2 regions of the Bradyrhizobium sp. P3_C3 genome follow, and region 1 is predicted to be linked to the other one. Evidence: riboswitches for the same ligand, from Rfam matches in the RefSeq annotation. Region 1 holds a riboswitch; the other holds the start of a gene.
The links. A riboswitch is a leader RNA that binds a small molecule or an ion and turns the genes downstream of it on or off. The one in region 1 is predicted to bind cobalamin.
Positions count from the first base shown of each region.

Region 1 (7,854 bases):
GATTATGACAATGCTCAACTTGAGATTTCAAATCTGTTCCGGCGCGCCCCAGCGCGGGTCTCAGGAACGGAGTGTGCCTCACCTGAGTCGCGGCGGCCCGCAGTACCAACCCCGTCCTGAGGCGGGAGTGATGAGCGCGAAGCGCCCAGTTCAATCCGTCAGGTCGAGCCGCATGAACTGGTTGTGCGGGCTTGCCTCATAGTCGGCGAACGGCGCGCAGGAGACGAAACCGGCGCTGCGGTAGAGCGAGATGGCGGGCGCGTGCAGGGCTGCCGTGCCGGTCTCCAGGCTGAGGTGCACGTAACCCCGCCTGCGGGCCTCAGTAATGATATGACTCAGCAGTGCGCGCCCTACCCCGGTGCCCCGTGCAGCGGGAGCGGCACGCATCGACTTCACCTCGCCATGCGTATGATCCAGCTCCTTCAGAGCACCGAATCCGAGCAGGATATCGTCCTGCCAAGCCGTCCAGAAGGTCACGGTGGCAGCCGAAAGGCCGGTGGCATCGAGAGCGAACGCGCGCTCGGCCATGACGCTGCGCAGCTCCTCGAGATGATGCGCCAACAAGTCGGCGACATAGGGCGCCGTCGGATCGTCTCGTCGGATCTCCACCTCATCCCCCTGCTGTCGCACGCGTGCCACCGTTTAAGCACAGGTGACACGCCCGCGGCATAGCCATGATCGGTGCTATTCCCAAGTTAGCGCACCACCATTCTGGTATTCGATGACGCGGGTCTCGAAGAAGTTCTTCTCCTTCTTCAGGTCCATCGCCTCAGACATCCACGGGAACGGATTTTCGACCTCGGCAAACACCGGTGCGAGCCCGATCTGGGCGCAGCGCCGGTTGGCGATGAAGTGCATGTACTGCTCGCACAGCGCGGCATTCAGCCCGAGGAAGCCGCGCGGCATCGTGTCCCGTCCGTAGGCGGCCTCCAATTCGGCTGCGTCGCGGATCATGCCGCGGATCTCGTCCTGGAACGCTGCCGTCCACAGATGCGAGTTCTCGATCTTGATCTGGTTGATCACGTCGATACCGAAGTTGAGATGGATACTCTCGTCGCGCAGGATGTATTGATACTGCTCGGCGATGCCGACCATCTTGTTGCGGCGGCCAAGCGACAGGATCTGCGCAAAGCCGGTGTAGAACCACATCCCCTCGAACACGACATAGAAGGCGACGAGATCGCGCAGGAAGGCGCGGTCGCTATCCGGCGTCCCCGTCAGGAACGATGGATCGTCCAGGTGCTGCGTGTGCTTGAGCGCCCAGGCCGCCTTGTCCGTGATCGACGGCACCTCGCGGTACATGTTGAACAGCTCGCCCTCGTCGAGGCCGAGGCTTTCGACGATATACTGGAAGGTGTGGGTGTGCACCGCCTCCTCGAAGGCCTGCCGAAGGAGGTACTGCCTGCACTCCGGATTGGTGAGGTGACGGTAGATCGCCAGCACGATGTTGTTGGCGACCAGCGATTCAGAGGCTGCGAAGAAGCCGAGATTGCGCTTGATCGCGCGCCGCTCGTCCTCGGTCAGCCCGTCCCGCGACTTCCATAGCGCGATGTCGGCCTGCATCGAAACTTCGGTCGGCATCCAGTGATTGTTGCAGCCTGAGAGATACTTCTCCCAGGCCCATTTGTACTTCAGCGGAAGCAGCTGGTTGACGTCGGCGCGGCAGTTGATCATCCGCTTGTCGTCGACGGAGACGCGGCCGCCGGCGCGATCGATCGCACCTAAGCCGGTCGGGTCGGCCGGCTCGAGCTTGAGCTGGGTCTGCGGACGCAGTGCGGTGGCGAGACTTGAGGCGGCCGGAGCGGCTGCTGTGGTTTCGGTATCGGACCAGTCGAGCATCGTCATCTCCTCACTGGCACGCTTCGCATTCGGGATCGTCGATCCGGCAGGCCTTGATGCCGTCGAGGTCCGGTGCCGCTGCGGTCGGGATCACGATCGGCGCGTGCGACACCGCCACTGACGCGGACACCGCATTGAGCTTTCCGTCGGTGCCCTTCAAGGTCGATTTCTCGACATGCGTGGCGCTGCGCGAGCGCAAATAGTAGGTCGTCTTCAAGCCGCGCCGCCAGGCCAGCCGGTAGAGCGCATCGAGCTTCTTGCCGGAGGGATTGGCGATGTAGAGGTTAAGCGACTGCGACTGGTCGATCCACTTCTGCCGACGCGCGGCCGCCTCGATCAGCCAGGCGCTGTCGATCTCGAAGGCGGTGGCGTAGAGCGCCTTCAGATCGTCAGGGACGCGGTCGATCTGGCCGACGCTGCCGTCGAAATATTTGAGATCGGAGACCATGACCTCGTCCCAAAGCCCCCTCGCCTTGAGGTCGCGGACCAGGAACTCGTTCACGACCGTGAAGTCCCCGGACATGTTCGATTTCACGAACAGGTTCTGATAGTTCGGCTCGATCGACTGCGAGACGCCGCAGATGTTGGAGATCGTCGCCGTCGGCGCGATCGCCATGACGTTCGAGTTGCGCATGCCGCTGGACGTGACCTTCTTGCGTAGGCAATCCCAGTCGAGCGTTGCGGAGCGATCGATGTCGAGACCACCGCGCGAGTCGGCGAGAAGCTGGATGGAGTCGAGCGGCAAGATGCCCTTCGACCACAGCGAGCCCTCGAAGCTCGGATAGCGTCCGCGCTCCGCGGCGAGATCGGACGACGCTTCGATCGCGTAGAACGAGATTGCCTCCATGCTGGTGTCGGCAAACGCCACGGCCGCGTCGGACGCGGTCGGAATGCGCTGGACCTGAAGCGCTTCCTGAAAGCCCATCAGGCCGAGCCCGACGGGACGATGACGCATGTTGGAACGCCGCGCTTCGGGGATCGTGTAGAAATTGATGTCGATGACGTTGTCGAGCATCCGGACGGCCGTCGTCACCGTCCGCTTCAGCTTGGCATGGTCGAGTCCATTGGGGCCGACATGGTTGAGCATGTTGATGGAGCCGAGATTGCAGACCGCGACCTCGTCGCCCGAGGTGTTCAGCGTGATCTCGGTGCAGAGGTTCGAGGAATGGATCACGCCCACGTGGCGTTGCGGCGAACGCAGATTGCAGGGGTCCTTGAAGGTGATCCAGGGATGACCGGTCTCGAACAGCATGGTCAGCATGCGACGCCAGAGGTCGCTCGCGCGCACGGTCTTGAAGACGCGCATGCCGCCGGCCTTCGCCCTGGCCTCATAGGCCTCGTAAGCCGTCTTGAACGCCTCGCCGTAGAGATCGTGCAAATCGGGCGTCTCGTCCGGCGAAAACAGCGTCCATTCGCTATCGGCATCGACGCGCTGCATGAACAGGTCCGGCACCCAATTGGCGGTGTTCATGTCGTGGGTGCGGCGGCGGTCATCACCGGTGTTCTTGCGCAGATCGAGGAATTCCTCGATGTCGACGTGCCAGGTCTCCAGATAGGCGCAGAGCGCGCCCTTGCGCTTGCCGCCCTGGTTGACGGCAATCGCGGTGTCGTTGGCGACTTTCAGGAACGGGATGATGCCCTGGCTTTCGCCGTTGGTGCCCTTGATGTGGGCGCCGAGACCACGGACCGGCGTCCAGTCGTTGCCGAGGCCGCCGGAATATTTTGCCAGCAGTGCGTTGTCCTTGATCGACTTGAAGATGCCGTCGAGGTCGTCCGAGACGGTCGTGAGGAAGCAGGACGAGAGCTGCGGACGCAGCGTACCCGAATTGAACAGCGTCGGCGTCGAGGCCATGAAGTCGAACGACGACAGCAGATCGTAGAACTCGATCGCCTTGGCCTCTCGGTCGATCTCGCGAACCGCAAGACCCATCGCGACGCGCATGAAGAAGGCTTGCGGCAGTTCGACCCGCTTGCCGCGGACGTGCAGGAAGTAGCGGTCGTACAGCGTCTGGAGGCCGAGGAACTGGAAGTTCAGGTCGCGCTCGGGCTTGAGAGCAGCCGCGATCCGGCCGAGGTCGAAGCGGGCCAGTTCAGGATCGAGCAGTTCGGCAGCGATGCCGGTCTTCACATAGGCCGGGAAATATTCGGCATAGCGCACAGCCATATCGGCCTGCGAGGCGAAGGTCGGCACGGCATGGACATAGGACAGCACCTCGCCGCGCAGCTTGTCCAGCAACAGGCGCGCGCTGACATAGGCGTAATTCGGCTCCTGCTCGACCAGCGTGCGCGCGGCCATGATCGAGGCCAGCGCCAGTTCGTCCTGGCTGATGCCGTCGTAGAGATTGCGGGTGGTCTCGGTGAGCACGGGTGCCGCGGAAACGCCGTCGAGGCCGGCGCAGGCTTCGCCGATAATCAGCGCGAGCCGCTTGGTGTCGAGACCAACGCGCGAACCGTCGGCGAGCGTGACATGAAGGACCGGCGCGACAGCGGGCGTCACTTCCGCGGCCGCCTCCTCGGCGCGCTGGCGCGACCGCTCCTCGCGGTACAGCACATAGGCGCGTGCGACCTTGTGGTGCTCGCTCCGCATCAAGGCGAGCTCGACCTGGTCCTGCACGTCCTCGATATGGAAGGTGCGTCCCTCGCCTGCCCGCCGCATCAACGCAGCGACGACTTCGGCCGTCAGCTGCTCCACGCTCTCATGGACGCGGCGCGAGGCGACCGCGCTGGTGCCTTCGACCGCGAGGAAAGCCTTGGTCATGGCGACCGCGATCTTGGCGGAATCGAACGGCGAGACCTTGCCGTTGCGACGGATGATCTGCATGGCCGGCTCGCTCGAAGCAGGCGAAAGCGATTGTGGACGCAAATGAACGATGGGTGCGGAGGCGGTGTCCGCGTCGTGCAGGTTGAGTGACATCAATGGGCCCCGTGATGCGCGCGTTGTGTTTGAACGGGGCTGTAAGGAAGGACGCTGCAGAAACGCCGGCAGCGGAGTTGCCGGGCGGTGCATGCAAGCGACCGCCGGACACCCCGCCCGTGGACGTTCAGATCGTCGCGGCAGGTCTCCTGGCTCGCAGGTCGTCGCCCACTTCCCGTCTTCCCGGCGCGAAAGGCACCAGTGACGATTGTTCGGAAGCAGCTCGCTGCTGACAGTTGCGGGGGCAGCGCCGGAATTCCACGCTCTCGCGCGGTTCACCGGCTTCCCTCTTAGCCACTAAATCTTGCGATCCAGCGGAACCGTGACGCCCACATGTGGTGACATATGCAGCCGGGTGTCAACGATTCGTTGGCAGGCTTGGCGCGGATTTCCTGTGGAATGCGGTGATGGCGGGCGTGAAGCCAGGCCGGATTCTAGGCACGCACATCCGTACTATGATCGAAGCGCGCGAAGATCGCACTTGTCACAGCACCGAGCAGGCTCCAGAAAATCAAGCTCGTCACCGTGACCGCGGTGACGAACTGATGCGACAGCGAGGACGGCACGTTGGTCTCGACGTGCGCCAGCTCGGGAGCGCCGATCATATGGGGCAAGATCAGCAGGATGACGCCCGCAATTGCCGCCGGCACCGAGTGGCGAAAGACGATCAACGCCAAGCCAGCAGCCGTCGCAAATATGGCGGCCAGCCACCAGATCTGGCGCGACAGCAGCGGTGCAGCCGGCACGCCCGGCAGCTCCGGCGGCAAGCCGAGGCCGGGGGCAATGGTGAACACGGCAAAACCTGCCAATCCCCACATCAGGCCTTCATGCCAGGAGACGCCCGCGCCGGTCGCGCCGCTGCGAACAGCAAAGAAGCCAGCCAGGAGCAGTGCGAAGCCGATCGCGGTCAGCACGTTCGCGGCCGCTGTATAGGCGCTGCGCTCGAATCCGTCTCGCGGCTCCCACGCCTCGGCGCCATGATCATGGTCGGCGTGATCATGGCTTGCATGGTCATGGCCAGCCGCAGCCGCCTGCGGCGCGTCGTGCTGATGGGTCTCCGCCGCCTTCTCGAAGACCTCGGCTTTCAGGATCAGGGGAACGGTGCCGAACTGCTGGGCGACCGTGACGATGAGACCAACGATGAAACCGGCAATGACCGACGAGAAAACGATCGAACGAAACGTACTCATGCCGCCCCGGTTAGTGGCAGGGGAATGCGTTCGAGTGGCGCACGTCGTGCGCGGCATTGTGAACGATGTCGATATGCGAGAATCCCACGACGCCGACGATGAACAAGCCGAGCACCATGGCCATCAGGGCTTGCGAAAGCCGTCCCGCCTGTCCGGCTGCGATCGGAAGATGTGCGACATGGGACTGGCTCATAGCTGTTCTCCGTTAGCGATTTGGTCGTTTTCTAACAGCTTCCGGGTGATATCGCGACTGGTAAGATGCAGGCTCGTCCCTGCCGAAATGCCTTTACGGGCGATCTTGGCGCCAGCGGCCTCCCGAAATACAGCCTCAAAACGCCGGAAATAGCTGAGGCAATCCTCCGCAGAGGGCTCCACGCCGATCAAAGTCCGGAATGCGCCGCGATGCACGGCGCAAATCGCGCCGTGTCCCCTGACTGCAAAGACAAGGGACGTGATGCCATCACGCCAATGGGCCTCGTCGTTCAAGCCGACATCGCGCGTCCGCGCCCGAACGGATCGACCAGGCGGACGATCTCGCAGGCGGCGACGAGGCCGGCGAGCCAGACGGCGCTGGTCAGCCCGATGCGCGTCACGATGGCCGCAGTGAACGCGCCCTCTCCGCCAAGGAACGGCGTCGCGGCAAGCAGCGCGAGCTCATAGGCGGCGTAGGCGGCGACGAGCGCGATGGCCAGCATCAGCGGCGTACGGCCCTGCGGCAGCAGGCGGAGAACGGTCGATGCCGCTGCCGTCGACAGCAACGCGGCAGCACCGATGACAAAGCCCCAGGCGATGGTGCTGCCATCGATGGGATAGTGCAGCACGCCGAAGCCGATGGTCTGGTTCACGAGCCAGGCGCCGGTGACGACGAGCAGCGCCGGACGCATCGGCAGCATCGCGGCGGCGACGACGGCGAACGCAGCAAACGGCGTCGCGCAGGCAAGCGCGAAGCTCGCGAGCGCGCATGACACGGTCAGCAGCGCAAAGCAGAACATCGGCGCAAGGCGCGAGGTGACCGGATGAAGGCGGAAACGGTCGGCGTGGGGCGGCAGGATAGTAACAGTCATGGGACGATCTCCTTGTGGGATCTGTAGCACATTTTTGCTGGAACGCGGCATCACGTCTGACTCAGTGAAGAGCCTCCATGGGATCTTCAGTCTCGGCTGGATCGCGCCGGTCGTAGACGGCAAGCCAGGCGGCAAGTGTCGCGCTGTGCGGCTCCATGGCCGCCAATTGGCGCAAGGCCACGCGAACGGTGGCGCGCGCTGTGCGATCGGGCGGAAGCGTCACCATCTCAGGTCCCCGCCCCTTCGCGACCGCCTCGACCACGGCGCACTTGCACGCCGTGAGCTCCGGCAGCCCATAGAGTTCGAGCAGCGCCTGGAAGGCTGCGTGATGATCCGGCCGAAAAGCGCGCTTGCGGCCGAGCTGATCGCGGAGCGGATGGGCCGGATAGAGATGCGCGCAGGGGATCCACCCCTCAGGCAGCGGCTCGGTGGCGGCATGGGTGCGGCGATGCGCGAGCAGCTTTGGCAGGACGTGGGTGTGCGGGCCGTCAGGGCTTCGCCCACCCGGCGGGGGGATCGGCTGGAATACCTCGGCACGCCCGATGCGGCTGATGAAGACGCGGTGCGGATTGGCGGCCAGAATGATCCGCATGGCGTCACTTTCGGGCGCGAACACGGATTGGCCCGTGCGGCTCCTGAGCACAGCGACGGCATCGGCATCGCTGACGCGGATGCAAGCGTCGATCTGCAACGTTCCGAGGCCAAGGTCGAACAGGATGCCGCTGCGATCCCTCCTCAGGAGCGCCTCGATATCCGGACCGAGCTCGGTCAGCACGGTACGACCGCTCATGGCGCTGGCTTCATGCGGGAGACACAGCGCGATGCGGTGGCTCCAGCTCTCCGTGGT
Region 1 covers NZ_JBFUGY010000011.1:86,838-94,691, reverse strand. The annotation lists gene AC1DW2_RS14780 (GNAT family N-acetyltransferase) at 151-609, opposite strand; gene AC1DW2_RS14775 (ribonucleotide-diphosphate reductase subunit beta) at 685-1,839, opposite strand; gene AC1DW2_RS14770 (ribonucleoside-diphosphate reductase subunit alpha) at 1,850-4,753, opposite strand; cobalamin riboswitch at 4,876-5,093, opposite strand; gene AC1DW2_RS14765 (CbtA family protein) at 5,188-5,943, opposite strand; gene AC1DW2_RS14760 (CbtB domain-containing protein) at 5,954-6,136, opposite strand; gene AC1DW2_RS14755 (hypothetical protein) at 6,133-6,429, opposite strand; gene AC1DW2_RS14750 (hypothetical protein) at 6,426-7,007, opposite strand; gene AC1DW2_RS14745 (DUF6925 family protein) at 7,069-7,854, opposite strand, start outside.

Region 2 (7,854 bases), on a different contig from region 1:
GCGCTGCCGTCGCGCGCGGAGATCGAGAGCCTGCATCTGGCCGCGCAGCACGCTTACGGCACAAGCGCGCCGATCGTCGCGATGGGCGGTGCGCAGGCCGCCATTCAATTGCTGCCGCAACTCGCGCCAGCCGGCCGCGCGCGCATCCTTGCGCCGACCTACAATGAATATGCCGGGGTCTTGTCGGCTGCAGGCTGGGAAGTCCAGGAGGTCGGCGAGCTCGACGCGCTGGCGGGCGCGGATCTCGCCGTCGTCGTCAATCCCAACAATCCCGATGGCCGGCGTTTTGCGCCACAGGATTTGCTGGCGCTGCTGCCGCGCGTCGGCCGTCTCGTCATCGACGAGAGTTTTGCCGATGCTGCCCCGCAGCTGTCGCTCGCATCCGAGGCGGATCGACCGGGATTGCTGGTCCTGCGCTCGTTTGGAAAGTTCTATGGTCTCGCCGGCCTGCGGCTTGGGTTTGCGCTCGGCCATGCGGCCGACATCGCCAAGCTCGCGGCGGCGTCAGGTCCGTGGCCGGTGTCGGGAGCGGCGATCGCGATCGGCTGCCGCGCCTTGCGTGACGACGCCTGGGCCGAGGCGACGTCAGCGCGGCTCGCACGCGACTGTGCCCGCCTCGACGACATCGTGCAGTCGGAAGGCTGGCGGCTCGTCGGCGGTGCACCACTGTTTCGTCTCTACGAGACGCCTGATGCGCTTGCTGCGCAGGAGAAACTGGCGCGTAGCCAAATCTGGTCGCGCGTATTCGCGAAACAGCCGGCATGGCTGCGCCTCGGGCTTCCCGGCAGCGAAGCCGAATGGACGCGCCTTGCCGAGGCGCTAGCGCGCTAGCGCCAGCAGGCCGCCGACGTCGAGATGCAGTTCGATGTGATCGGCGAGGGCGTCGAGCGCGCTCTCGACTCTCGCATGATAAGGCTCATCACCTGCCGGAATGTCGAGCTTTGCGAGATACGCCTTGCGGAAATCATCCGAGGTGAACAGGCCGTGCAAATAGCTGCCCTGCACGCGCCCATCGCTGGAGATCGCGCCCTCCGGCTCCCCATTCAGTTTCGCAAACGGGCGGGCGCGATCCGGCCCATCGGTGCGGCCGATGTGGATTTCGTAGGCCTCGATCGGCTGGTCCGTGGCGGCATGCACGGCCGCGACGCGCGTCAGCGTCTTCTGCGGGCTCATCATTGTGGCGACGTCCAGAAGTCCGAGACCCGGCGTGTCGCCGGCGGGGCCTTCGATGCCGTCGGGGTCGGCGACGCTGCGTCCGAGCATCTGATAGCCGCCGCAGAGCCCGAGCACATGGCCGCCCCGGCGGTGATGCGCCAGCAGATCGATGTCCCAGCCCTGCGCGCGCAGGAAGGCGAGATCGCCACGGGTGGATTTCGAGCCGGGGATGATGACGAGCCTGATATCGCCGGGGATGGCTTCGCCCGGCCGCACCATCACGAGATCGACGCCGGGCTCGAGTTTCAGCGGATCGAGATCATCGAAATTGGCGATCCGTGACAGCACGAGGCAGGCGATCTTGCACTGGCCGGGCTTGCGCGCGTCGCTCAGGCCCAGCGCGTCCTCGGCCGGCAGCTCGCCGGCGCGCGCGAACCAGGGCAGCACGCCAAGGCCGCGCCACGCGGTCTTCGCTTCGATCAGCTTGTAGCCGTCGTCGAACAGCGAGGGGTCGCCGCGGAACTTGTTGATGACGAAACCCTCGATCATCGCGGCATCGTCGGGGTCGATCACCGTCTTGATGCCGACGAGCTGGGCGATGACGCCGCCGCGGTCGATGTCGCCGACCAGCACGACGGGCACGTCGGCCTTGCGCGCAAAGCCCATATTGGCGATGTCGGCGTTGCGCAGGTTGACCTCGGCCGGGCTGCCGGCGCCTTCGACCAGCACCAGATCGGCGCGCGCCTTCAGCCGCTCGAAGCTTTCCAGCACCGCGCCCATCAGCGACGGTTTCATCGCCGCATATTCACGCGCGCGCGCGGTCGCGATCCGCTTTCCCTGCACGATGATTTGTGCGCCGACATCGGTTTCGGGCTTCAGCAGCACCGGGTTCATGTCGGTGTGCGGCTCGACGCCGGCGGCCAGCGCCTGCAGCGCCTGGGCGCGACCGATCTCGCCGCCGTCGACGGTCACGGCCGCGTTGTTCGACATGTTCTGCGGCTTGAAGGGCAGCACGCGCACGCCGCGCCGCGTGAACGCGCGGGCGAGGCCGGCGACGATGAGCGACTTGCCCACGTCCGAGCCGGCCCCCTGGATCATCAATGCGCGCGCCATGGTGTTTTCAGAACCTGGGGCCGTGCTCAGAACTCGACGCCGGCTTGCGCCTTGATGCCGGAGCGGAAGGGGTGCTTGACCAGCGTCATCTCGGTAACGAGATCGGCGATCTCGATCAGCTCGTCCTTGGCGTTGCGCCCGGTGAGCACGACATGCGTCATCGGCGGCTTGTGCGTTTTCAGGAATTCGACGACCTCGGCGATGTCGAGATAGTCGTAGCGCAGCGCGATGTTGATCTCGTCGAGCACGACCATGCGCAGGTTGGAATCTGATATCAGCTCCTTGGCCTTCGCCCAGCCGGCCTGTGCTGCGGCGATGTCGCGGGCGCGGTCCTGCGTCTCCCAGGTGAAACCTTCGCCCATCGCATGGAACTGGCAGAGCTCGCCGAAATGGCCGGTGAGCAGGCGCCGCTCGCCGGTGTCCCAGGCGCCCTTGATGAACTGCACGACCGCGCAGGGGAAGCCATGGGCGACACAGCGGACGATCATGCCGAAGGCGGAGGAGGACTTGCCCTTGCCGGCGCCGGTGTGGACGATGATGAGGCCCTTCTCGCCGCTCTTGGTCGCCATGATCTTGTCGCGGGCGACCTTGATTTTCGCCATTTTCGCGGCGTGGCGGGCTTCGGTTTCCTCGGCCGTTTGGGTATCCGGTTCAGGCGTCATCTGACAGGGTCCTTCGGCTTGACAAGAGGCGGCCGGGGGCAAATGGTGGCCCGGCGTTGGTTCCTGTCCTATGACAGGCGAAGAGGGAATGCGATAGGGTCCGAATCGACAAGATTCGGCTCCAAACTGCAGCCGCCCCCGCGACCGTGACCGGAGAGATGCCCGAGGCCACTGATCCCCCGCAGGGGATCGGGAAGGCGGGGATCGAAGGGCCAAAAGCCCTGCTCCGCAAGCCGGGAGACCTGCCAGCGCGGACGAGTTTTGGACCGGCGGACGGGGTGTTCCGCGACGGGGAAACGGACCTTCGGGGGAATGGTCCGTGTGCCTCTTCGCCTCCCGCTGTTTATCCTGGAAGAGGCGATGACCGTCACACTTCACGTCTGTATTACCTGCCGTGCCGGCCAGACGCTCGACGAGGGTGAGACGACGCCCGGCAAGCGCCTGCATGGCGCGATCCTCGATGCCGGCGTGCCCGAGGGCGTCAATGTGGTTCCCGTTGAATGCCTGTCGGCATGCAGCCAGGGTTGCTCGGTTGCGCTCAGCGCGCCCGGCCGCTGGTCCTATGTCTATGGCCGCCTGTCAGAGGCCCATGCGAGCGACGTGGTCGCGGGTGCTGCGGCCTATGCCGCCGCGCCCGATGGCCTCGTGCCCTGGCGCAGCCGTCCCGAAATCTTCCGCAAGCAGTCGCTTGCCCGCATTCCCCCCATTGCCGTGTTGCCGGAGGCCGCCGAATGAACTCGCTCGCAAAAGTCCCCGTGACGGTGGTCACCGGTTTTCTCGGCTCAGGCAAGACGACGCTGATCCAGCATCTGCTCGCAAACCCCGACGGCAAGAAGCTCGCGGTGCTCGTCAACGAGTTCGGCAGCGAGGGCGTCGACGGCGAGATCCTGAAATCCTGCGCCGACGCGAACTGCCCCGAGGAAAACATCGTCGAGCTCGCCAATGGCTGCATCTGCTGCACCGTTGCGGACGATTTCATTCCAACCATGGAAAAGCTCTTGGCGCGGACGGTGCGGCCCGATCACATCCTGATCGAGACTTCTGGCTTGGCGCTGCCAAAACCGCTGCTGAAGGCGTTCGACTGGCCTGAGATCCGCTCGCGCATCACGGTCGATGGCGTGATTGCGCTGGCCGATGCCGAGGCTGTCGCCGCCGGCCGTTTTGCGCCGGACCCGGCTGCGGTGGAAGCGCAGCGCGCGGCGGACGAAAATCTCGATCACGAGACGCCGCTGTCGGAAGTGTTCGAGGACCAGATCGCCTGCGCCGATATCGTGCTGCTGACCAAGGCCGATCTTGCGGGCGCCGCAGGGATCGAAGCGGCCAAAGCCGCCATCACCGCCGAGATGCCGCGCCGCGTGCCGATGCTATCCGTCACCGATGGCGTGATCGATGCGCGTGTCATCCTCGGCCTCGGCGCTGCCGCAGAGAACGATCTCGCCGCGCGCCCCTCGCATCACGACGGCGAGGAGGATCACGAGCACGACGATTTCGCCTCCGTCGTGATCGATCTTCCTGAAATCAGCGACATCGACGCGCTGGTCGCGTCGGTGCAGCGTCTTTCGCGCGAGCAAAACGTGCTGCGCGTCAAAGGCTATATCGCGGTCGCGGGCAAGCCGATGCGCCTGTTGCTGCAAGCGGTCGGCGAGCGCGTGCGCCACCAATTCGACAAGCCTTGGGGCGCAGCTCTCAGGCAGTCGAAGCTCGTCGTGATCGGCGAGCACGGCGATATTGACGAGGCCGCGATCAAGGTCGGACTTGGGCTTTCAGGATCTGGTATCTGATGCACGTCGTCTTCCGCGAGAGCCGCGGTCTCGAGGAGACCGCGACGCCAAGGGACATCGGCCAGGACCCGGCCGATCTCGTGGTGCTCTCGTACTCGGATTCCGACCTTGCCGCGTTCGCGGCCGGCTGGCGGCGCGGCCGTAACAGTCTGCCGTCGCTGCGGCTCGCCAATCTCGCGGAGCTGCGGCATCCGTTGTCGGTCGACACCTATATCGAGCGCACGCTGTCGCAGGCGCGCGGCATCCTGGTGCGCCTGATCGGCGGTGAGTCCTATTGGCCGTACGGGCTCGCGGCCCTGCAGCAGCTGGCGAAGGACCGCAATATCGTGCTGGCCGTGCTGCCGGCCGACGGCCGCGACGACACGCGGCTCGATGCCTACTCGACCCTGCCGGTTTCGACGCTGCGCCGGCTCAAGGTGCTCTGCGACACCGGCGGTTCCGTTGCAGCCCAGGCCGCGATTGCGCAGCTCGCGCTGGCCTCGGGCCTTTACGCGGGCCCGGTCGTCGGCGAGATGAACGTGCCTGAGATGGGCTTTTACGATCCCGCGCGTGGCGTCATTGCTGCGCCGATGACAGGCGAGGGAAAGCCGCTCGCGCTCGTGACCTTCTATCGTTCCTATCTCACCGCCGCTGATACCGGGCCGGTCGACGCCCTGATCGCGGCGCTGCGCGAGCGCGGCTTTGACGCGCACGGCGTGTTCGTCACCTCGCTGAAGGCTCCGGGCGTTGCGGATTGGCTGCGGACGTATTTCGCGACGAATCCTCCCGCCGCGATCGTCAACGCGACGGCGTTCTCGGCGATAGGCGAGGACGGCACGACACCGTTCGATGCTGCATCGTGTCCCGTCTTCCAGGTCGCGCTCTCATCGGCGCGGCGCCAGGACTGGGCAGAGTCGCTGCGCGGCCTGTCGCCCGGCGATCTCGCGATGCATGTGGTGCTGCCGGAGGTCGACGGCCGCCTGTTCGCGGGCGTGGTGAGCTTCAAATCGGCCGCGGAGCGCGACCCAGATCTGCAATTTTCGCATCTGGCGCACCGGCCCGATGAGGAGCGCGTGAAGGCCGTCGCCGCGCGCGTTGCGGCCTGGCGGCGCCTCGCGGAGACGCCAGTCGCCGAGAAGCGGGTGGCGCTCGTGCTCTCGAACTACCCGGGCCGTCCACATCAGATCGCGCATGCGGTTGGTCTCGATGCGCTTGCGTCGGTCGAGGCATTGCTGTCTGACCTGACAGAGGCCGGCTTCGATGTTGTGCCGGTCTCCGCACTTGGCGAAACGTTGCTGAAGCAGCGACTGACCTGGAACGTCGCCGATTACCGCGCCGCGCTCTCGCGTCTCCCGCAAGCATTGCAGGATGATCTCGCGCAAGCCTGGGGCGCGCCGGAGGATGACCCGAGCTGTCGCGACGGTGCATTTCAATTCGCGGCCATCGCAAGTGGCCAATCGATCATCGCGGTTCAGCCCGAGCGCGGCGATGCCGCCACGCGCGATGCCGACTATCACGATCTCGCCCGCACGCCACGCCACGCCTATGTCGCGTTCTATCTCTGGCTCCGGCAGCAGGACATCGACGCCGTCGTGCACATGGGTGCGCATGGCACGCTGGAATGGCTGCCCGGAAAATCCGTGGCGCTGTCGTCCGCGTGCTGGCCCGAAGCGCTGATCGGCGATCTCCCGGTCATCTATCCCTTCATCGTCAACGATCCCGGCGAGGCCGCGCAGGCCAAGCGGCGCTTGGATGCCGTCACCATCGGCCATCTGCCGCCGCCGCTGGAGCAATCCGTGGTGCCGGACGGCCTGCGCCGGCTCGAACGGCTGCTGGACGAATATTCGACCGCCGATGGCCTCGACCCCGCCCGACGTCAGCGTCTGATCGCCGCGATTCGCGACGAAGCGCGTGCGGCGGGTCTTGAGGACGATCTTGGTCTGGATGCCTCGGCAGCACCGGCGGAAGCGATCCCACGGATCGATCGCTTCGTCTGCGATCTCAAGGAGAGCCAGTTCGGCGACGGCTTGCACGTGTTCGGCCGCGGCGCCTGCGCCGATGCGGAGCGCGATGCGTTGCGTTCCGCCCTGGCGGGACAGCGCGTTGCGCCGGGGCCATCGGGCTCGCCGTATCGCGGACGCCAGGACGTGGTGCCGACCGGACGCAATCTCTTTGCCGTTGATCCGCGCGCGGTGCCGACGCCGTCGGCGCATGCGCAAGGCATCAGGCTCGCGGAAGAGCTGCTGCGTCGCCATTTGCAGGATCACGGCGACTGGCCGAAAGGCCTCGTGGTCGATCTCTGGGGCTCCGCGACGATGCGGACCGCCGGCGAGGAGTTTGCCATGGCGCTGCATCTCGCCGGCCTTGCGCCGCGCTGGGATCACGCCTCCGGCCGCGTCACCGGCTATGACATCATCGCACCGGCGGAGCTCGGGCGCCCCCGTATCGACGTCACGCTGCGCGTGTCGGGCCTGTTCCGCGATGTCTTCTCCGGCCTTGCGCAATTGTTCGAGGCCGCCGCCGAGGCGCTCGCAACGCGCGAGGAGGAGGGCGACGAGAATCCCTATCGTCACCGCGCCTCGCGTGTGTTCGCGCCGCGCCCCGGCCAATACGGCGTCGGCCTCTCCGCGATCCCGGATGCCTTCACGGCCGAGACGCGCGATGCCGCCGGCGAAGCCTGGCTGTCGGCATCGTCCTGGGCGTTCTCGGCGGACGGTGCGATGCAGCCGGATCGTGCCGGCATCGAGACGCGGCTCGCATCCGCCGATGCTTTCGTGCACGTCCAGGACTTGCCGGAGACCGATCTTCTGCTTGCCGCCGACTATGCCGCACATGAAGCCGGCATCGCGGCGGCTGCAGCGCATCTCGGTGCGGCAGGACCATCGCTCTATCACCTCGATACGACGCGGCCCGAGCAGCCGCACGCGCGGACGCTGACCGAGGAAATCTCCCGTGTCGTCCGTGCACGCGCGGCCAATCCGGCCTGGATCGCCGGCATGATGCGGCACGGTTTTCGCGGCGCCGCCGAGATTACCGCGACGCTGGAGCACATGGCCGCCTTCGCGCATCTGGCCGGCGCCGTACCGCCGCATCTGTTCGATCTCTACTACGATGCGACGCTCGGCGACGCCGATGTCCGCAGCTTCATGGCCCGCGAGAATCCG
Region 2 covers NZ_JBFUGY010000006.1:158,893-166,746, reverse strand. The annotation lists gene cobD (threonine-phosphate decarboxylase CobD) at 1-831, shown strand, start outside; gene AC1DW2_RS09580 (cobyric acid synthase) at 820-2,268, opposite strand; gene cobO (cob(I)yrinic acid a,c-diamide adenosyltransferase) at 2,295-2,930, opposite strand; cobalamin riboswitch at 2,971-3,194, shown strand; gene AC1DW2_RS09570 (DUF1636 family protein) at 3,291-3,665, shown strand; gene cobW (cobalamin biosynthesis protein CobW) at 3,662-4,711, shown strand; gene cobN (cobaltochelatase subunit CobN) at 4,711-7,854, shown strand, end outside.
Region 2: linked by a shared signal. The riboswitch ahead of AC1DW2_RS09570 (DUF1636 family protein) and the one ahead of AC1DW2_RS14770 (ribonucleoside-diphosphate reductase subunit alpha) in region 1 are both predicted to bind cobalamin.